Regions from separate parts of the Bradyrhizobium sp. cf659 genome, predicted to be linked through region 2. Evidence: riboswitches for the same ligand, from Rfam matches in the RefSeq annotation. Region 2 holds a riboswitch; each other region holds the start of a gene.

Region 1 (5,418 bases), on a different contig from region 2:
TCGAGCAGCTCGCGATCGAGCTCGCGGGCCTGCAGGCAACCGTGCAGCCACGCGCGGCACGCGTGCCGATCATCATCTTCGCCGGCGATCACGGCATCGTCGCGCAAGGCGTGTCGGCCTATCCGCAAGGGGTGACCATCGCGATGATGGCGAACTTTGCCTCCGGTGGCGCTGCGATCTCGGTGCTGGCGCGTGAGCTTGGTTCGAGCCTTGAGGTGGTTGACGCCGGCACGTTGGCGCCGGAGGCGGTAGCGGGCATCGTCATCGACAAGCCGAGCAGCGGCACACGCGATTTCAGTGTCGAGGCTGCGCTCGCACCGTCCGAGCTGGCCTTCGCCTTCGAAGCCGGTCAGCGCGCCGTCGCGCGCGCGGAAGCCAGCCAGCCCGATCTTCTGATCTTCGGCGAGATGGGCATCGGCAACACCACGACCTCGGCGGCGATCGCGGCGAGCCTGCTTGGCGTGAGCGCGGAGGAAATCGCGGGCAGCGGGACCGGCGTCGACGCCGCCGGCCGTGCGCACAAGGCGCGCGTGATCGATGCTGCGATTGCGCGCCATGGCGTTGCGGGTGCGTCGCCCGAGAAAATCCTGTGCGCCGTCGGCGGCCTCGAGATCGCGGCCATCTGCGGCGCCATCATTGCCGCCGCGCAAGCCCGCATTCCCGTATTGATCGACGGCTTCATCGTGTCGGTCGCGGCGCTGGCGGCCGTGCGCCTCAATCCGTCGTGCCAACCGTACCTTTTGCCGTCGCATCAATCGGCGGAGCAGGGGCATCGGCTGGTGCTGCGCGCGCTGAACGCGCAGCCGCTCATCAGCCTCGATCTCAGGCTCGGGGAGGGATCGGGCGCTGCCATCGCGCTGCCGCTGGTGCGTCTCGCCTGCAGCCTTCACAACGGCATGGCGACCTTCGCACAGGCCAATGTGCCGGATCGCACGGCCTGATCCGGCTCACGCCACGCGCTGATTGACCGACACGACGCGCCAGCCGGTCGCGAGCCGGTCGATCCTGGTGAGCGACAGCGGATCGATCACGAAGCGCAGGGCGGCTTGCGGCGTGAGATCCAGCGCGATGCACAGTGCGGCGCGGATCGTGCCGGAATGCACGACGAGCGTTGCGCGTCCAGCTTCGATCCGTGACAGCCCATGTCGGACGCGCGCGACCTGATCCTCGAAGCTTTCACCTCCCGGTGGCCGTGCGCGCGCCGGATCGCCCCAGAATTGCGCGTAGGCATCGCCGCCCATCGCTGCGAGGTCGTCATGCCGCCGGCCGGTCCAATCGCCGAAATCCTGTTCGCCGAACTCGCCCACCAGCTCCGGTTCGAGCCCCAGCGCGCGTGCCGTCTCGACCGTGCGCCGCGCCGGGCTGGCATAGATCGCAGAGCCCTGCGGCAAGCGCTGCCGCAGCGCCTCCAGTTGCGCGCGATCGCCGAGATCGGCGGGCGCGTCTGGCGCGTGGATCGTCCCCGCGACGCCGGCGACGGGCGCATGACGGATCAGCCAGAGGAAGGTCTCGCCTTCCATGCTCATCTCCAAGGAAGTTGGTCGCTGTGGCAATAACGCCGCAACTGGCACATTGACTCTGTCTAGGTCGTAATCCTAGATGCTCGCGACGGTTTCCCCCGAGAGGGGATGAAAAGGGAATGCGGTGCGGGGATGTTTCCCCAACGCCGCGGCTGCCCCCGCAACTGTAAGCGGATAATCCTTCGTCAGAAGCCACTGGGTCCTCGGTCCCGGGAAGGCGACGAAGTGGTGACGACCCGCGAGCCAGGAGACCTGCCGTCAGCCGTGGTCACACGCGAAGATGTCGGTCGGGGAGTACAGACATTCGGCTTCATCGGACGGCTGACAAGCCAAAGGTGAGACCTCGTTCGCTGTGACGTGCCACTGACGTCATACCGAGGTCCCGCTGTGTCTTCTATCCGTATTGGACGATCGCGCCGTTTCCTGCTTGCCTCCGCTGCTTTCACGTCGTTTACGGTCGCCGATCTGTCCGCCGCGCTGGCGCAGCAGGTCCGCGAACCGCTGCCACCCGTCGAGGTGTCGCCCAACCAATCCCGCAAGCAAGCCAAGCCGGCCGGGCGGGACGCGCAGAGTGCGCGCCGCGCAACGCCGCGCCGGCCAGCGGCCGCACCGGCGGCGCCTAAGCCTGCCGTGCCGGCCGCGGCGGCGCCAACGCCGCTCAACAGCAACGCGGTGGCCGAGAGTGCCTCGCGTCTCGGCCTCACCGTGCGCGAGACGCCCGCGACCGTCGAGGTGATCTCGGCCGCGACCATGCGCGAGCAGGGTTATCGCACCGTGTCCGAGGTCGCCCAAGGTGCGGTCGGTGTCACCTCCGGCGACGCTCCGGGGGAGCCGGCAGGCTTCTCGATGCGCGGCTTCACCAACAGCCAGATCAACACGCTCTACAACGGCATCAAGATCGGCCCGCAGAACATGACCTCGCGGATCATGGACACGGCCAATCTGGAGGCCGTGGAATTCCTGAAGGGCCCGGCCTCGCTGATCTCGGGCGAGGGCGCCGCCGGCGGCTCGATCAACCTCGTCACCAAGCAGCCGCACACCGGAGCGATCCGCAACGAGGCGGACTTCTCGTACGACTCCCTGAATTCGTTCCGCGCGCATTACGGCTCGGGCGGCAGCACCAACGTTCAGGGACTCGACTACCGCTTCGACATCAGCCGCTCCTCGCTCAATGGTTTTGTCGACGACACCAACACCAAGACGCTCGACGTGTCCGGCCAGCTCAACTACCGCGTCTCCGACAGTCTCAAGGTCTGGGGCGCGATCGAGTACCGCGAGGATCGCGGAAAGGCCTATTGGGGCGCGCCGCTGGTGCCGGTCGCCTATAGCGGCTCGCATGCGACGACGGGGATTGTCTCGGGCAACTACGTCTCGAACTTCAACAAAACCAATCTTGGTGCGGTCACGATCGACGACCGCACGTTCAACACCAACTACAACGTTCTCGATAACCGCAATGTCGCGCAAGAAGTCTGGCTGCGCGGCGGCTTCGAGTTGAAACTCGCGCCCGACCTGACGCTGAAGAGCCAGGTCTATGGCTATGGTGCGGAGCGGACGTGGTTCAACAACGAGGTCGAAGCGTTCAATTCGACCACGAACATGGTGGATCGTGAGCGCTTCTATGTCGCGCACAGCCAGCGCCTCGTCGGGAACATCACCGACCTGACCTGGGATGCGAATATCGCAGGTTTTGACAATCGCCTGGTCACGACGCTGTCCTCGAGCTATCTCGATTTTGTCAGGCCGGGGGCCGCAAATTTCCCCGGTGACTCCGTTTCGCTGGTCAATCCCGACCGCGGCTTTTACGGCCTGCTCACGACGCAGCAGCAGACCGCGCGCATCGACAACGAGGCGCTGTCGTTCGAGGACCGGCTGAAGCTGACGCGCAGCTTCGCGCTGATCGGCGGCCTGCGCGTCGAACATATCGGACTCGACCGCAACTCGACCGACAAGAACGGACTGGAGAAGACCGGCTTCCCGTTCACGCAGGACTGGGCGCCGGTGACGGGCCGCATCGGCTACACCTGGGAGGCCGTTCCCGGCCTGACCTTCTTCAGCCAGTACGCCACCGGCGCCGACGTATCGGCCAACAACATCTTCCTGCTGTTGCCGACCCAGCCGCTGGACCTGACGACGTCGCGCACCTATGAGACCGGCGTCAAGCATCTGTTCTGGGACAACAGGGCGGAGTGGTCGTTCTCGGCCTACGACATCCTGCGCAAGAACGTCTATGCGGCGGCCGGCGGGCAGGCGCTCAATATTGCGGGACGGCAGGAATCGAAGGGCGTCGAGCTCGCCGCCTCGGTGCGGCCGATCGAGCCCCTTCGGCTGTGGGGCAACATCGCTTATGTCGATGCACGCTATGCCGACTACAATTTCGTCGGCGGCTCGTTCTCGGGCAACACGCCGCCGAACGTGCCGCGCATCGTCGCGAATGCCGGTGCGTCGTACCGGTTCTTCACGCCGTGGCCGGTGGAGCTCGGCATCGTCGGCCGCCACGTCGGCGATCGCTACAACACCGACGCCAACACGGTGACGATGAACGCCTACACGGTCGGCGACATCTACGCCTTCGTCGACATTCCCAAGACGGTCTTCAATGCCGTCGATCAGGCTCGCCTGACCTTCCGGGTGCGCAACTTCACCGACAAGCGCTACGCGATCTGGGGCGATCCGTTCTATCCCGACCAGATCCTCCTGGGCGCGCCGCGCACCTACGAGATCTCGGCGGCGTTCAAATGGTAGGGCGCTGAGCGCATGATGGGCGCGATCGTCCTGCTGCATCGCTGGCTCGGGATCGCGTTCTGCCTGCTGTTCGCGATGTGGTTCGCGACGGGCATCGTGATGCATTTCGTTCCGTTTCCGTCATTGACGGAAGCGGAACGTTTTGCCGGCCTTGCTCCGGTGGAGCGCGTGCGGGCCGCCATTGCGGTTGCCGATGCCGTGGTTGCGAGCGGGATCGCGGACGCTACGCGCGTGCGCCTGATCCAGCGGAGCGACGGACCGGTCTACGTCGTGGCGGGGCCCTCGCGTTCGCGCGCGGTCCGCGCTTCCGACGGGCAGGATGCGTCTGTGTCGTCGCCCGAGATCGCGCTCGCCATCGCGCAGGCGCATGCGCGCCAGCGCGGGCTGGATGCCGCGCTTGCGGCGATCGTTGCGCACGCGGACTACGACCAGTGGAGCGTACCGAACGGCTTTGATCGCCACCGGCCGCTGTTTCGCGTGGCCCTCGGCGATGCCGCCGGAACGGAGGTCTACGTCTCGTCGCGTACCGGCGAAATCGTCCTGGATACGACGCGGAGCGAGCGCGGCTGGAATCTCGTCGGCAGCGTGCTGCATTGGATCTACCCGACCGTTCTGAGAAGCAACTGGGCGCTGTGGGACGGCGTGGTCTGGACGCTATCGCTGCTGGCCCTGATCGCGGCGATGTTGGGGGCGGTGCTCGGGATCGCGCGGGTGAGGATGCAGGGACGTCGGATCTCCTCGCCTTATCGCGGCTGGCATGCTCTGCATCACGTCGTCGGCCTGGCGGCAACGGCCTTCGTGCTGACCTGGATCTTCAGCGGCTGGCTCTCGATGGACCACGGCCGGCTGTTCTCGCGCGGGCAGTTGAGCCCGGCTGAGGCCGGCGTGACGAACGCCTTGCCGGACTGGAAGACGGCCGCCTCGCTCGATCGGAAGCCGGTATCGTCCTCGGCCCACGAAGTCGAATGGCTTGGCTTTAACGGCATGGTCTATCGACGCGAGCGGATTGGTCTCGACCAACAGGTCTTGGTTCGGCTGAACGCCCGAGAGGCAGGAGTGTTCAGCGCGCAAGAGGTCGAGAGTCTGGTGACGCGCCTTGCGGCCGGCTGCGGCGCGCCGTCCGTTCTTGCGGTCAATGACGACTATCCCGCGC
Region 2 (5,418 bases):
ATTTCCCGGGCTTAGGTTGGTCGTCCCTTGAGGCGTTTGATGGGGACACGCCGATGACAGAACTTGAGGACAGGCTGGAGCGGTTCGAGACGCTCACGGCTGAATGCGAGCTGATCGCCAAGCTCGCCACCGACAGCACCAAGCGCGAATTCTATCTCAAGCTCGCCGAGCGCTACTACCAGCTGGCGAGCGAGACGCGGGCCGCCGTCGCGGCCAAGGCTGCGGCCTGAAGGCGGCTGCAATCCGTTCTTAACATTTGACACGCATCCTTTGAGGGCGTGAGCGTCGCGATTCGCGATGGCTCGCGGTGGGAATGCCGGGGCTCGCTGCGATGCAGCGCGTCCCGCTGATGTTGCTTTGCCGGTGTCTTACGGGGCAATCCCATGCGTCTTCTTGCGGTGATCATCCTCGCGCTCATGACGGCGGCCTGCAATCAGGAGCAGGACATCACCGGCTCGACCGCAGCCTGCCCGGTGCGGAACTACAGCTCTTACAATCCCCGCGACATGAACCAGTGTGTGGCCGCCTGCAAGGCGTGCGACCATGGCAACACGGTCACCTGTACCACGTCCTGCACGCTCAAGGGCGCGCACTGAGCGGCCAGCGGTTTGGAGAAGCCTGAGGGCTGGGGATCGCCGGTCCCTCGGGCATCGAGGGGCTGACGGTGTCGGGACACCGGAACGATTCCCCTGACATAATCATTGGTAGGAGCAGGCAGGACGCGGAGTCCGTTGGAATGGGTATGCTCGATCCCGGCCGGTTTCTGGTGTCGTGCTCGCAGTGCGACGCATGGCCGATGGCGGCCAACGTCAAACGCTCGAGCTGGTCGACGTCCCCGAGCGAGGTCCGCTTCGTGTGCCCGCGCTGTCGCCGCGAGGAGACCGCGATCATCTCCGCATCAGGCGAATTGACGCCGATCAGGCGCATCGACATCCCGCCGCGCGACGTCACTGCGGCCTGGGCCCAGACGCAGCGCCCGAGAGGCCGTACCTAGACGGCCGGCACATTGCCCGATCCCGTTCGGGAACCCGGCCGATCGTCGGACGCTTCCGCCCCAACATCATCGATCGAGGCCGCGCGAATGATCAGCGAGCATTTCGACACCCGCACACGGATCAACATGAAGCTGGCGCTGGATCGGATTTGCCGCAATCGGCCCGCAGGCGAGGATCATGCGTTCCGCAGGTCGGTCGCCGAGAACATCATCCGCTGCGCGCTGGCAGGCCGGACCGGCATCGGTCAGCTCGTCGATGCCGGCGAGCGGGCGGTGGTCACGACGCGCGCGGCGCGGAAGCCTGTCTGATTGTGTTTGCCTCGCGTTTGCAGCTCATCGTTCCAGCGGTCGATTGACTCTCCATATGCTCGCCCCCTAGATTGATCAGTGACGGTTCTCCTCACGGAGATCAAAAGGGAACGTGGTGCGAGATTGTCCCGACGCCGGGATTGTCCCAACGCCACGGCTGCCCCCGCAACTGTAAGCGGTGAATCTTTCGTCATATGCCACTGGGAATCTCGGTCCTGGGAAGGCGACGTAAGGTAACGACCCGCGAGCCAGGAGACCTGCCGTCAGCCGTGGTCACACGCGAAGATGTCGGTCGGGGAGTACAGGCATTAGCTTCACCGGAGCAATCGATCGCTCCGCCGTAAAGCCTCGTTCGCTGTGACGTGCCACTGACGTCATACCGAGGTTACAATTGTGTCCCGTATTGTCTCTGCCGCCAGGCGCCTCAGCGCCGGCCTGTTCGCGTTCGTCTCCCTGTACCCACTCGATCCGTCCACCGCCTTCGCGCAGCAATCGGCGTCACCGGATCTGCTACCTCCGGTCGAGGTTGCATCGCCCAAGCCGCCGGCAGGCGCCGTGCAGTCGCCGCCCTCCCGGCCGAGGTCACGCCAGCAGCGCGAGGCGCGCCAGCCGGCGCCGCCGGTCGTCGCCACGTCCGCAGCACCAAGCCTTGCATCGCCGCTCGTGATCAGCCCGACCGGCGTTGCGACGCCGGCAGGGCAGGTCGCGATCTCGGTCACCGTCGTGACCGAGAAGGACATCCAGACCCAGCAATATCGCACCGTTCCCGACGTGCTGAACACCGTGCCGGGGCTGAACGTGGTCCAGACCGGCGGTCCGGGCGGACAGAGCTCGGTGTTCATGCGCGGCACCAACTCCAATCACACCAAGGTGTTCGTCGACGGCATCGATGTCGGCGATCCCTCGACGGCGAACGGCGCCTTCGATTTCGCGCATCTGTTGACCGCCGACATCCAGCAGCTCGAAGTGCTGCGAGGTCCGCAGAGCGGCCTCTACGGCTCGGACGCGATCGGCGGCGTGATCTCGATCATGACCCGGAAAGGCGAGGGGCCGCCGCGCGCGACCGCCTCGATCGAGACCGGATCGTTCAACACCTTCAACCAGACCGCGGGCCTCAGCGGCGCGCAGGACAATTTCAACTATGCGCTCAGCGTCGCGCATTTCCATGCCGGCGACGTCCCGGTCACGCCGCTGCAATTGCTGCCGCCGGGACGGAAGGCCAACGGCAACAACTACGACAACATGACCTACTCGACCAAGCTCGGGCTCGACATCGACGAGAACTGGTCGGTCAACAGCGTGGTCCGTTACACCGATGCGACGCTGCTGTTCACCGGCGACGGCGGCTTTCCCAGCGTGCCGAACGCGACGCAGAGCCGGCACGGCGTGCATCAGCTCTTCAATCGCGACGAGGCGGTCTGGTCGGTGCTCGACGGCCGCATCAAGAGCTATTTCGCTGTGAATTACGCCAATCTGCGCAGCGACGATATCGGCCCGGCCGACCTCGTCTCGACCATCACGACCGGCGAACGCATCAAATATGACTGGCACAGCGTCGTCGCGCTCGCGCGGGGCAACAATCTGGTGTTCGGCGCCGAGCAGCAGACCGAGCGGATCGACACCACGGGCTTTGCGGCCGAGAACGGCAACAAGGCCAGCTTCATCGAATTGCAGTCGGAATTCGCAAAGCGCTTCTTCCTGGTCGCCAATGTCCGCAACGATCACAACGACCAGTTCGGCGAGCACGCGACCTACCGCGTCGCGCCGGCGCTGATCGTGCCCGTGACCGAGACCAAGCTGAAGGCGAGCTACGGCACCGGCTTCAAGGCACCGACGCTCAGCGAGCTCTACCAGAACTTTCCCGATTTCGGCTTCTTCGGCAATCCAAACCTGAAGCCGGAGCAGAGCGAAGGCTACGATTTCGGCTTCGAGCAGCCGCTGTTCGACAACCGCATCAGGTTCGGCTCGACCTACTTCCACAACAGCATCACCGACCTCATCACCACCAACGCAACCTTCACGTCCTACGCGAACGTGAATCTCGCCACGACCGAGGGCACCGAGAGCTTCGTCTGGGCGCAAATCACCGAGCGTTTTGGTATCCGCGCCGATTACACCTTCACCCGCGCCGTCGATGCCGGCACCGGATTGCAGTTGCTGCGCCGGCCGAAGGAAAAGTGGAGCGCGACCGCGACCTGGAAACCGATCGATCCGCTCACGCTGTCGGCGACCGTGCTCCACGTCAGCGACTGGCGCGACGTCACGCGGGACGGATCGGTGTCGGGCATCACGGCGCCCGGCTACACGCTCGTCAATCTGCGCGGAGACTATGCACTCAACGACCAGGTCAAGCTGTTCGCGCGGGTCGATAATCTCTTCAACACGCACTACCAGAATCCGACCGGCTTCCTCGCGCCCGGGCTCGGTGTGTTCGGCGGCATCCGCATGGCGAGCTTTGGCGTAAGATAGCAGGGATCATGGGAGCCATCACATGACGACAGCCGATCCGCTCATGGACTTGCTCGCAGGCCAGCTTGCCGATGCCGAGGCCGGCTGGAGCATCGGCTCATTCGGGGTCATCGCCGAGTTCACGCGTGAGCCCGGCGAGGCCTTCGAGATCGAGCGGTCTCGCGACAGGACCAGTGTCGCGACGGACAAGGGCGGGATACGCATCGTCTCCCATCCGGACCTGCGCCTGATTGCGTCGGAGTCGCCGACCACCGAGAGCTGGAGCCATCGCGTCGCACTCTGCCTCCCGCACGAGGCAAGTGCCATGAGCAGGCGCACAGAGTTGGCCGAAATCGGTCCAGACCGCGAGGCGCTGCGCCGACGGGATCGCGATGGCATCCTGTTCGATCTTGGCCTTGGCGCATTGCAGATCGACGCCTGCATCCGGGTCGGCGACGCCGACGTCGTCGCCGCATTGAGGCGCCGCGCGGGACAATCCGTGTTCGCGCAGCAGAGCGATGCCATGCGGATCATCCTCGCCGCCAATCCGCACCGCGTTTTCATCAGCAGGCTGGGACGGGCCGAAGTGTTCCAGCCGATCCCGCCGTCGGGCGGGCGAAGCCCTGACGGTCCGCACACCCATGTCCTGCCAAAACTGCTCGCGCATGGCCGCACCCATGCTGCGACCGAGCCGCTGCCCGAGGGCTGGAGTCCTTGCGCGCATCTCTATCCGGCCCATCCGCTCCGCGATCAGCTCGGCCGCAAGCGCGCGTTTCAGCCGGACCATCATGCTGCCTTTCAGGCCGTGCTTGAACGCTACGGGCTGCCGGAACTGACGGCATTCAAGCGAGGTGTTGTCGAGGCCGTGGCGGCCGGCCGGGGACCTGAGACGGTGACGGTCCCATCCGATCGCACGGCGCGCGCCACCATTCGGGTGGCCGTGCGGCAGTTGATGGAGCTGGAACCGCGCGCGCCGGCACTCGCCGCCTGGCTTGCCATGTACGACCCGCGCAATCCTCCCGAGACCGAAGACCCCATGGAGGCCCTTCACTGAGCCAGACGTGCTGCCGCGTTCCCGCAAAGATGTGCTACAATCCCACAAGGAGATCGTTCCATGACTGTCACTATCCTGCCGCCACACGCCGACCGCTTCCGGCTCCATCCGGTCGCGCCGCGCCTTGCACCGATGTTCGGCTTTGCGCTGCTGACGGTGTCATGCGCACTCGCGAGCTTCGCGCTGGCCTGCGCGACGCCGTTTGCGGCCTTCGCCGTCGTTGCGGCCGCAATGCTGCCGCTGCGTCAGGCGCTGCTCGTCGTCACCGGCGCGTGGCTCGTGAACCAGAGCATCGGCTTCGGCGCGCTGCACTATCCGATCGATGGCAGCACGATCGCCTGGGGCTTTGTCATTGGCGCCGCTGCGCTCGTCGCGACCGCAGCCTCATCGGCGATCCTTCGTATGCTGCCGCAGGGCCGCACGCCGCTGATGCTGGCGATCACATTCGTCGCCGCCTACGCGGCCTATGAGCTCGTGCTGCTTGCCGCGACGCCGGTCCTCGGCGGAGAGGGGGCCTTCACCGCGGCCATCGTGGCGCGGATTGGGCTGACCAGCGCGGTCTGGCTCGCCGGCCTCGTCGCCGCCTGCGAGATCGTCCGCCTGGTCGATCCGT
Region 3 (5,418 bases), on a different contig from region 2:
CATCGCCGACCGCGGAGAACGCGGTCGCATTGACGATGGCGGCCGGAGGATCTTGCGCAAGGTGCGCCCGCAGCCAGTCCGCAACGCCCGCGGCCTTCAGCGAGGTGACGAACAGGCCATACGCGTCAAACCCCTTCTCGCGCAGCGTGGCAATCAGCGCGTCGACCGGGCCGGTGTCCGCGGCGGTGAGGTACGAGCGATAAAACGTCACCAGCGCGCGCGGCTTCCCCTCGCCGTCCGGCATCGCCGCGATGACGCCGCGCGCGGGATCGTAAAAGCCCATCTCGGGCACGGCCATCTCGCCGACGACCGGACCGGCATAGAGTCCCGAAGCCAGCGCAAGCTGCGCGATCGCCGCTTGCGCCGCGACCGGACCACCGGTGTCGCAGAGCACCTTCAACCGGCGCAGCGTCGAGACCGGCAGGGTTGAGTATGCATCGAGCCGTGTGTCGTCGCGGCCATCGGCCGGCAGCACGGCCAGCACGATACCGCGCGCCTTCGCGAGCTGCTGGAGAGCCGCGAGGCCGTAGGGCCAATAGGACTCACCGCCGATCAGGCGGACCAGAATGCCGCGTGCCTGGGCCAGCGTACGCTCGATGTAGATGTCGACCGAAAGCGGATGACGCAGCTCCGCGAGATTGGCGAGCCGCAGCGACGGCAGGCTGTCGCGGCCTCGGCGCCAGCCGGCCGCAAACGCGGCGAGATCGGAGTCCGAGTACGAGAGCACCACGAGATCGGCCGGATCCTGGCCGATGTCCCTTGGCGTCGCGGTCTCTTCCAGACCGCGGCTCTCGCGGAAGACGACGTGCATCAGATGCCAGATCCTGAAAGACCAAGTCCCGCTCTTATCGCGGCCTCGTCGATATCGCCGTGCTCGCCGATCACGACGAGCTTTGACTGCCGCGCGACCGCCCCCCAGGGCTTGTCGAACTGGTGACGCACGCGCTCGCCGACGGCCTGGAGCAGCAGGCGCATCGGCTTGCCCGCGACCGCGATGTAACCCTTGACGCGCAGCACGTTCTGCTCGCGCGACAGGCGCTGAACCGAGGCGACCAGTGTGTCGATATCCGCCACCTCCGGAAGGTCGATCACGACGGAGGCAAAGTCGTCGTGTTCATGCTCCTCTTCGCCGTCGTGATGCGACGGGCGCGCGGCGAGATCATTCTCGGCGGCGGCACCGAGGCCGAGGATGACGCGGGCGTCGATCGCACCGTCAGTGATGGGGAGCATCGGCACGCGGCGCGGCATCTCGGCGGTGATGGCAGCCTTGGCCGCTTCGATCCCTGCAGCTCCCGCAAGATCGGCCTTGGTGAGCAGCACGATGTCGGCGCAGGCGATCTGGTCCTCGAACACTTCCGACAGCGGCGTCTCGTGATCGATATTTTCGTCCGCCGCACGCTGCGCTTCCACTGCAGCCGGATCCGGCGCAAAGCGGCCGGCGGCGACCGCCTCGGCGTCGGCCAGCGCGATCACGCCGTCCACCGTGATGCGCGAACGGATCTCCGGCCAGTCGAACGCCTTGAGCAAAGGCTTGGGCAGCGCGAGGCCCGAGGTCTCGATCAGGATATGATCGGGTCTTACGGGCCGTGCCAGCAACAGCTCCATGGTTGGGATGAAATCGTCGGCAACGGTGCAGCAGATGCAGCCATTGGCGAGCTCGACGATGTTTTCCTCCGGGCAATTGGCGTCGGCGCACGACTTCAGGATCTGGCCGTCGACGCCCTCGCTGCCGAACTCGTTGACGAGCACCGCGAGCTTCTTGCCGTTGGGGTTGGCGAGCAGATGCTGGATCAGTGTCGTCTTGCCGGAGCCGAGAAAGCCGGTCACCACCGTGACCGGGATTTTTGCGAGCGAATTCATTCGGCGGCCTCCGGCACGACGGCAATGGGGGGAATGCGGGCAAGCGACTGCTTGCGGAAGATCTCGGGACGGCTGCGCCAGGGCACGAGGCCGTCGGGCGCGGCCGCATAGGCCGCGGCGCCCGCGACCACGTCGCGCGCGTTGGCATCCGACAGGCGGCCATAGACATAGGACCAGCGGCCGGGCGCGCTCAGCGCGACCGAGCAGCCCTGGCTACATGCCGACAGGCATTCGACGGGAACCACATTGACACCATCGGGCACGCCGGCGTCGACGATCGCACCGTGAAGGCGCTTGCCCGGCGTGACTTCTCCCTCGCCCGGCGTCTCGCCGGCACGGCAGGTAATGCAGACGTGAAGTGTGACGGTCATCGCCTCTTCCAGAATAAACAGCGGGAGGCGAAGAGGCCCACGAACCGATCTTGCGAGGGTCCGTTTCCCCGTCGCGGAACACCCCGTCCGCCGGTCCAAAAATCGTCCGCGCTGGCAGGTCTCCCGGCTTGCGGAGCAGGGTTTTGCCCTTCGATCCCCGCCTTCCCGATCCCGTCAGGGGTCAGTGGCTTCGGGCATCTCTCCGGTCACGGTCGCGGGGGCGGCTGCATTTTGGACCCAAATCTTGCCGATTCGGACCCTATCGCATTCCCTCTTCGCCTGTCATAGGACAGGAACCAACGCCGGGCCACCATTTGCCCCCGGCCGCCTCTTGTCAAGCCGAAGGACCAGGTACGATGACGCCTGAACCGGATACCCAAACGGGCGAGGAAACCGACGCCCGCCACGCCCAGAAAATGGCGAAGAAGAAGGCCGCCCGCGACAAGATCATGGCGACCAAGAGCGGCGAAAAGGGCCTCATCATCGTCCATACCGGCGCCGGCAAGGGAAAGTCGTCCTCGGCCTTCGGCATGATCGTGCGCTGCGTCGCCCATGGCTTCCCCTGCGCGGTCGTGCAGTTCATCAAGGGCGCCTGGGACACCGGCGAACGGCGCCTGCTCACCGGCCATTTCGGCGATCTCTGCCAGTTCCATGCGATGGGCGAAGGTTTCACCTGGGAGACGCAGGACCGCGCCCGCGACATCGCCGCCGCACGCGCTGGCTGGGAGAAGGCGAAGGAGCTGATCCTCGATCCCAGCCTGCGCATGGTCGTGCTGGACGAGATCAACATCGCGCTGCGCTACGACTATCTCGATATTGCTGAGGTCGTCGAATTCCTCAGCACGCAAAAGCCTGCGATGACGCATGTCGTGCTCACCGGGCGCAATGCCAAGGACGAGCTGATCGAGATCGCCGACCTCGTCACCGAGATGACGCTGGTGAAGCATCCGTTCCGCTCCGGCATCAAGGCGCAGGCCGGCGTCGAGTTCTGAAGACACACGCGATGGCGCGCGCATTGATGATCCAGGGGGCCGGCTCGGACGTGGGCAAGTCGCTCATCGTCGCCGGTCTTGCGCGCGCCTTCACGCGGCGCGGCCTGCGCGTGCTTCCCTTCAAGCCGCAGAACATGTCGAACAACGCGGCCGTGACCGTCGATGGCGGCGAGATCGGCCGCGCACAAGCACTGCAAGCCCTCGCCGCCGGCGTCGAGCCACACACCGACATGAATCCGGTACTGCTGAAGCCGGAGACCGATGTCGGCGCGCAGGTCATCGTGCATGGCAAGCGCATCGCAACTGCGCGTGCGCGTGACTATGCGGCGATGAAGCCACAGCTGATGGGCTCCGTGCTGGAGAGCTTCGAGCGGCTGAAGGCGCGGGCCAATCTCGTGCTGGTCGAAGGCGCCGGCAGTCCCGCCGAGGTGAACCTGCGCAAGGCCGACATCGCCAATATGGGCTTTGCCCGAAAGGCTGATGTGCCGGTTGTGCTGGTCGGCGACATCGACCGCGGCGGCGTCATCGCCCAGCTCGTCGGCATCAAGACAGTGATCGACCCCGACGATGCCGCGATGATCCAGGGTTTTGTCATCAACAAGTTTCGCGGCGATCCCACGCTGTTCGATGACGGCTACAAGCTGATCGAGCAGAAGACGTCCTGGCGCGGCTTTGGCGTGCTGCCCTGGTTTGCGCGCGCCGGCGAGCTGCCGGCCGAGGACGCGCTGGGCCTCAGCGACGCGCGAAAGCCGGGCCAATGCAAGATCGCCTGTCTCGCGTTGTCACGGATCGCCAATTTCGACGATCTCGATCCGCTCAAGCTCGAACCCGGCGTCGATCTCGTGATGGTGCGCCAGGGTGAAGCGATCCCCGGCGACGTGCGTCTCGTCATCGTCCCCGGCTCCAAATCGACCCGCGGCGACCTCGCTTTCCTGCGCGCGCAGGGCTGGGACATTGATCTCCTGGCGCATTATCGCCGCGGCGGCCACATCCTCGGCCTCTGCGGCGGCTATCAGATGCTCGGACGCAGTGTCGCCGACCCTGACGGCATCGAAGGCCCTGCCGGCGACACGCCGGGCCTCGGACTCCTGAATGTCGAGACGGTGATGAGCCCGCAGAAGACGCTGACGCGTGTTGCGGCCGTGCACGCCGCCACGGACCAGCCGATCGAGGCTTACGAGATCCACATCGGCCGCACCGACGGGCCCGATCGCGCGCGGCCGTTCGCGACATTGAACGGCGAGCCGGAAGGCGCGATCTCCAGCGATAGCCGTGTGCAGGGCAGCTACTTGCACGGCCTGTTCACGTCGGATGATTTCCGCAAGGCGTACTTGGCCAAGCTCGACATTCCCGCAGGCGACGAGCCTTATCATGCCAGGGTCGAGAGCGCGCTTGATGCGCTCGCCGACCACATCGAAAAGCATCTCGACGTCGAAGGCCTGCTTTCGCTAGCGCGCTAGGACCTCGGCAAGGCGCGTCCATTCGGCTTCGCTGCCGGGAAGTCCGAGCCGCAGCCATGTCGGCTTTTGCGTGAAGGCGCGCGACCAGATCTGGCCACGCGCCATCTTCTCCTGCGCGGCCAGCGCATCAGGCGTTTCGTAAAGACGAAACAGCGGCGTGCCGCCGACGAGCGTCCAGCCTTTTACGTGCGCCATGTCGTCGAGACGGGCACAGTCGCGCACAAGCCGCGCTGAGGTGGATTTCGCCCAGGCATCGTCGCGCAATGCGCGGCAGCCGATCGCGATCGCCGCCCCCGAGACCGGCCATGGCCCCGACATCGCGGCGATCCCTGCGATGTCGGCCGCGCCACCGATCGCAAACCCAAGCCGCAGGCCAGCCAGACCATAAAACTTCCCAAAGGACCGCAGGATCAGCAGCCCCGTTCGATCCGCTTCCGGCGCAAGCGACAGCTGCGGAACGGCATCGGCAAAGCTCTCGTCGATGACGAGACGGCCGACGCGCGGCAGCAATGCCAGCAAGTCCTTCGGCGTATGGCACCGGCCATCGGGGTTGTTGGGATTGACGACGATAGCGAGGTCCGCGTCCGCCAGCGCGTCAAGATCCGCGACCTCCTGGACGTCCCAGCCCGCAGCCGACAGGACCCCGGAATATTCGTTGTAGGTCGGCGCAAGGATGCGGGCGTGGCCGCGCGGCCCAAGTTGCGGCAGCAATTGAATGGCGGCTTGCGCCCCGCC
Region 4 (5,418 bases), on a different contig from region 2:
GGTCGGCTTCGTCAGTTGCGCCTGCCGCGCGATCGCCGCCTCGCGATGGGCCGCGGAGATTTCGGGGCACTTTCGGTAGACCCATTCGGGGAGCATGCTGCCTCGCTTACGGCCTGCGCTTGAGAATGTAGCTGTCCATGATCCAGCCATGCCGCTCGCGCGCCTGCTGCCGCAGCGCGGCGATGCGCGGACCCACCTCGGCAAGCGCGCCGGACATGACGATCTGATCGGGCATGCCGAGATAGGCGCCCCACCAGATGTCGAGCCCGGCCGGATCGAGCGACTGGAACGCGGTGCCGCCATCGAGCATCACGACCACGGTGTCGACGCCCTGCGGCCAGCCGCCTTCACGCAAGCGCCGTCCCGTCGTGACCAGAAAGGGCTCGCCGATGTCGTTGAGCGGCAGCGCATGCGCCGCGCACAGCGCCTGGATCGACGTGATACCGGGAATGACCTCGATCTCCGGCAGGGGATCGAGCCGTCGCGCAATGCGCAGCGAGGAATCGTAGAGCGAAGGATCGCCCCAGATCAGCAGCGCGACCTTGCCGTCACCTTCGAGATGGCTTGTGATTGTCCGCGACCACGCTGCGGCGACCGCATCGTGCCAATCGTCCACACCCTTGCGGTAGTCCGTCTCGCCTGCGTCGCGGACGGGAAGATCGAACTCGGCGATGCGCGTGGTGTCGCTGGTGAGCACATCCGCGCAGATCGTCCGCCTGAGATCGGCGAGATCGGATTTCGCCCTCCCCTTGCGCGGGATCAGGACGAGATCGGCCGCGTTGATGGCGCGGGTCGCGGCGCGCGTGAGCTGCTCGGGATCGCCGCAACCGATGCCTATCAGGGAGAGCGTGAGCATCACGTTCGCGAAGGGCGGCCATCATGGCCGCCCTTTCGCTTGTCTCTTAGGCCGCGTTGTGCAGGCGCGAGGTCACGAGGCCGGGCGCGGTGACGCCGCGCAGCGACTTCGCCAGCGCCAGCACGGCGAGATCGGCCAGCGGCTCGATCACGATGACGAGCGCATAGGAGGCCGCGAAGGTCGCGATGTTGACGAGGTTGGTCACGGCAAAACCGGAGCCATAGAGCGCCCAGAACGCCACCCAGGCGATGACGCCGGCCTGATAGGTCGTCGAGAGCGCCAGCGCCTGGCGATATCTGAGATCGACATAGGCGGTGTTGCGGGCAATGATCCGCGTGGCGATCGCCTGGATCGCGAACAGCGGCACCAGCAGCGTGGTGACGTTCATGCCGTATTGCGGCAGGTCGGCCGGCTCGAAGAACACTCCCTGGAACAGGAGTCCGAGCGCGAGGCCGAAGGCCGCGGGCGCAGCACCGAACAGCAGAAACAAGGTCGAGCCGAGGATGAAGTGCACTTCGGAGACGCCGACCGGGAAGTGCGGCAGGATCTCGAAGAAGGTGAACACGAGGCCCGTGGTGGCGAGCGTGCGCGCCGCGAACGATGTGATGCCCTGCTCGCGCACGGTCTCGGCCGCGAGCTTCAGCGCAACGCTGCCTGCGGCGATGCCGGTTGCGTAACTCAACACGAGCTTGGCGCCCGTCACGACTCCGGGTTCGATATGCATGGCTCAGATCCTTCCTGCCGTCACACCCGACGGCCTTGGCCTCAAAACGTGCACGGCCGGTCTCCTGGCTCGCGGTTCAGTGGGGATCTCCGGCCTTCCCGGGCCTTGCGGCCCAGTGGCGGTTCGGAGCCCCTCACCGCTTACAGTCGCGGGGGCGGCTGGGGTTTTGGGCGCCGCAACTGGGTCCGCCCATCCCCATTCCCGATTATACTCCGGCGCTTTGCGCCGCATCGAGCACCATGCCCGTCCTGTGTGCCCCTTTCGCCAGCCGGGCGTCAAGGGCTGAAGGGCGATTGAGACCATCATGACGGGTATTCTCCCGCCAGTGCGCCGAACAGGATCACGGCAGCCGTCGAAGCAGCCCCGCCCCGCGCAAGCTGCTCGGCAAGCTCGACAATGGTGGTGCGGACCAGCCGCTCGTCGGGCCGGCCGAGGGATTCGGCGAACAGCGCGGGGGTGGTCGGCGCGAGGCCGTGCGCGATCAATTTTGCGGCAAGGGCCGGAAAGGTGCGGCGGCCCATATAGACCACGGTGGTCGCCTCCGGGTCGGCCAGCGCCGCCCAGTTCAGGTTTTGCGGCAGCTCGCCGGTGACGTCGGCTCCGGTCACGAACTGCACCCGGCGCGAGGTGTGGCGCCGGGTCAAGGGGATGCCGGCTTGCGCAGCGGCCACGCAGGCCGAGGTGACGCCGGGAACGATCTCGTAGCCGATGCCGGCTTCGCGCAGCGTTTCGAGCTCCTCCTCGAGCCGTCCAAAGATGCCGGCATCGCCGGACTTCAACCGCACCACGCGCGCGCCAGTCGCGGCATAGTCGACCAGCAGGCGGTTGACATGATGCTGCTTGGTCGAGGGCCGCCCGGCCCGCTTCCCGACCGCAACGAGATTGGCGCCGGGCCGGGCGAGATCAAGGATCGCGCCGGACGCGAGGTCATCATAAAGCACAACATCGGCCTCGCGCAGCCGGGCGGCACCCCTGAGCGTGAGAAGCTCGGGGTCGCCGGGACCGGCGGAGATGAAGGAGACAAAACCGTTCACCGGTCCTCCGCGATCAGATGGAAGAATGTGCCGGTGGCATTGCCCCGGCGCGAACCGGTCTCGGCGATGACCGCACCGGTCGCGTCGTGCACGACCGCGAGCGGCGTGTCGGGCTGGGCAAGAATGGTCGAATAGTGGAACTCATGGCCGCGCAGGCGTGCGCCGGCGCGATGTCCCGGCATCGGCGCGGCGAGTTCGGCGAGACGATAGCCCAGATGCATGCGGCGTTTGGCAAAGCTGGTCTCCAGGCCGAGCAGGCCCGCCATCTCATGGCAGACACCGTCGGCGTCGGTCAAAGCGGTTCCCAGCACCATATAGCCTCCGCATTCACCGTGCACCGGTCGCGTCTCGGCGAAGGCGCGCAAGCCGCTGCGAAAGCGCGCGTTGGCCGCGATCTTCCCGGCATGAAGCTCGGGATAGCCGCCGGGCAGCCAGCAGACATCGGCGCTCGCGTCGGGCGCTTCATCGGCAAGCGGCGAGAAGGTCGAGATGTCGGCGCCCGCCGCGCGCCAGGCTTCCAGCATATGCGGGTAGACGAAGGAGAACGCGGCATCGCGGGCAAGCGCAATGCGCTGCCCGGGCGGCGTCACGTTCAGGCCGTTCGCGGCGGGTTGCGGCGACCAGCCGGCTGCCGATCGCAATACCGCATCGAGATCGACATGCTCGGCGACGAAGCGCGCGGCCTCGTCGATCAGCTTGCCGATCTCGGCCTGCTCCTCGGCCTGCACCAGGCCGAGATGACGCTTCGGCAGGTTGATCTCGGCATGGCGCGGCAGCGCGCCGAACACGGCGATGCCGGCGTCGTCAAGCGCACGCCGTACGAGGTCTTCATGGCGCGGGCTGGCGACCCGGTTGAGCACGACGCCAGCAAGGCGCACGCCAGGGCGGTAATCGCGAAGGCCTGCAGCGATCGCCGCCGCCGTCTGCGCTTGTCCCGAAGGATCGATCACCAGCAGCACCGGCCAGCCCAGCATCTCCGCAATGTCGGCGGTGGCGCCGGTACCCGAGACGCCACGCGCGGCGACGCCGTCGAACAGGCCCATCGAGCCTTCTGCGAGGACAACGTCAGCGTCCGCGCCACGGCCGACGAGATGGCTGATCGTCGCGCGGTCCATCGCCCAGCTATCGACATTGACGGAGGCGCGGCCCGTAGCGGCAGCATGAAAGGCGGGATCGATATAGTCGGGCCCGCTCTTGAAGCACTGCACGTTCAATCCGCGATTGCGCCAGGCGCGCGCGAGCGCCAGCGTCAGCGTCGTCTTGCCGACACCGGAGGCAGGCGCGGAGATGACGAGCCCTGCCGGCATCAGGAGGCCTCCGGAAAGCGCGGCTCGGCGCCGACCGGCCGATAGCGGCGATCGTAATCAGCGGCATAGAGACGGCTCTCGTCGAAATCAGCCGAGCCCAATGTCTTGCCGACCAGAATGAGCGCGGTGCGCTCCATCTCGCCACCGACGGCCGCATCGAGCGTTGCAAGCGTGGCGCGGACGATGCGCTGGTCCGGCCAGCTCGCGCGCCAGACGATGGCGACGGGGCAATCCGCGCCGTAGTGAGGCATCAGCTCGGCAATCACCTGGTCGAGCAGATGGATCGAAAGGTGAATGGCAAGTACCGCGCCGGTCGCGGCGAAGGCGGCGAGCTTCTCGCCCTCGGGCATCGCGCTGGCGCGCCCCGGCGTGCGCGTCAGCACGACGGTCTGTGCGAGCCCCGGCAAAGTCAGCTCCGCTTCGAGCGCTGCTGCGGCGGCGGAGAAGGACGGAACGCCGGGCGTCACGGTGAAGGGAATGTCGAGCGCACGGAGACGGCGGAGCTGCTCGCCCATCGCCGACCAGATCGAGAGATCGCCGGAATGCAGGCGCGCGACGTCCTTGCCGTCGGCATGTGCGGCGGAAATCTCCGCGATGATCTCGTCGAGCGACAACGGCGCGGTGTTGACGATGCGCGCGCCCGGCGGGCAATGCGCCAGCACGCCCTCAGGCACCAGCGAGCCGGCATAGAGGCAGACCGGACAGGCCGCGATCAGGTCGCGCCCGCGCAACGTCAGCAGATCGGGAGCGCCCGGCCCGGCGCCGATGAAATGCACCGTCATGCGCCGTCTCCTTCCGCGATCGCGGCCGTCGCGGTGCGATCCTGCGAGACCGCCCGGGTCGCAATCAATCGCGCGCGAGGGCCGGCCGCAGCGAGCGCCGCGGCTTCGGCGACCGATCCCGTGCCGAATTTTTCCGTGATGAGTCTTGACTGCGTCGGCGTGTCGATGCCGGCAAGCACATCGGGCGGCACCGCCTTGATCGGCACACCGCATTCGCGCGCGAGCTGCTTCAGCGCCTCCGCGTCGGCCTTGTCACTGATAGTCGCGACCGCCGCAAGGCCTTCAGCGCCGCCCGCCGCCAGCAGCGCCTCACGCAACGAGGCCAGGGTGACATCCTGCCTGAATCCGAGCCCGGCGACCTTCATCGGACCGCACTCCACTGCACCACGGGACGCGCCGCCTCCCAGGATCGGTAGCGGCCGAGCGGGCCGGCATGGGCGATCTCGACCCGCATCAGTTCGCCGCCGTGGCGCTGGTGCAGTTCGCCAAGCAGCGCTTCCGTCTCCAGCGTCACGGAATGTGCGACCAGCCGCGCCCCCGGCGCGAGCCGCGACCAGATGGCATCGAACATCGCGCTATCGAGACCACCGCCAATGAAGACGGCATCCGGTGCGTCCAGCCCAGCAAGAGCTTCAGGCGCACTGCCTGTGACAACAGCGATCCGATGCGCCAATCCGAACGCCGACGCATTGCTGCGGATATTCGCGGCGCGATC

Evidence for each region. Region 2 has a riboswitch for cobalamin ahead of BM118_RS01535 (TonB-dependent receptor plug domain-containing protein). Riboswitches for the same ligand answer to the same signal wherever they lie in the genome.
Region 1: another riboswitch for cobalamin. It lies ahead of BM118_RS41715 (TonB-dependent receptor); the one in region 2 lies ahead of BM118_RS01535 (TonB-dependent receptor plug domain-containing protein).
Region 3: another riboswitch for cobalamin. It lies ahead of BM118_RS26050 (DUF1636 family protein); the one in region 2 lies ahead of BM118_RS01535 (TonB-dependent receptor plug domain-containing protein).
Region 4: another riboswitch for cobalamin. It lies ahead of BM118_RS25985 (energy-coupling factor ABC transporter permease); the one in region 2 lies ahead of BM118_RS01535 (TonB-dependent receptor plug domain-containing protein).

The regions. Positions count from the first base shown of each region.
Region 1 covers NZ_FOQJ01000007.1:29,348-34,765, reverse strand. The annotation lists gene cobT (nicotinate-nucleotide--dimethylbenzimidazole phosphoribosyltransferase) at 1-941, shown strand, start outside; gene BM118_RS25970 (histidine phosphatase family protein) at 948-1,520, opposite strand; cobalamin riboswitch at 1,593-1,794, shown strand; gene BM118_RS41715 (TonB-dependent receptor) at 1,908-4,265, shown strand; gene BM118_RS25955 (PepSY domain-containing protein) at 4,278-5,418, shown strand, end outside.
Region 2 covers NZ_FOQJ01000001.1:312,166-317,583, forward strand. The annotation lists gene BM118_RS41075 (hypothetical protein) at 54-230, shown strand; gene BM118_RS41080 (hypothetical protein) at 384-596, shown strand; gene BM118_RS41085 (hypothetical protein) at 737-994, shown strand; gene BM118_RS01530 (hypothetical protein) at 1,082-1,303, shown strand; cobalamin riboswitch at 1,369-1,582, shown strand; gene BM118_RS01535 (TonB-dependent receptor plug domain-containing protein) at 1,694-3,772, shown strand; gene BM118_RS01540 (DUF6925 family protein) at 3,795-4,805, shown strand; gene BM118_RS01545 (hypothetical protein) at 4,866-5,418, shown strand, end outside.
Region 3 covers NZ_FOQJ01000007.1:47,439-52,856, forward strand. The annotation lists gene cobN (cobaltochelatase subunit CobN) at 1-811, opposite strand, end outside; gene cobW (cobalamin biosynthesis protein CobW) at 811-1,860, opposite strand; gene BM118_RS26050 (DUF1636 family protein) at 1,857-2,231, opposite strand; cobalamin riboswitch at 2,328-2,547, opposite strand; gene cobO (cob(I)yrinic acid a,c-diamide adenosyltransferase) at 2,588-3,223, shown strand; gene BM118_RS26060 (cobyric acid synthase) at 3,235-4,683, shown strand; gene cobD (threonine-phosphate decarboxylase CobD) at 4,672-5,418, opposite strand, start outside.
Region 4 covers NZ_FOQJ01000007.1:34,782-40,199, forward strand. The annotation lists gene cobT (nicotinate-nucleotide--dimethylbenzimidazole phosphoribosyltransferase) at 1-96, opposite strand, end outside; gene cobF (precorrin-6A synthase (deacetylating)) at 107-856, opposite strand; gene BM118_RS25985 (energy-coupling factor ABC transporter permease) at 903-1,580, opposite strand; cobalamin riboswitch at 1,618-1,837, opposite strand; gene cobA (uroporphyrinogen-III C-methyltransferase) at 1,883-2,614, opposite strand; gene BM118_RS25995 (cobyrinate a,c-diamide synthase) at 2,611-3,921, opposite strand; gene cobM (precorrin-4 C(11)-methyltransferase) at 3,921-4,703, opposite strand; gene BM118_RS26005 (cobalamin biosynthesis protein) at 4,700-5,068, opposite strand; gene cbiT (precorrin-6Y C5,15-methyltransferase (decarboxylating) subunit CbiT) at 5,065-5,418, opposite strand, start outside.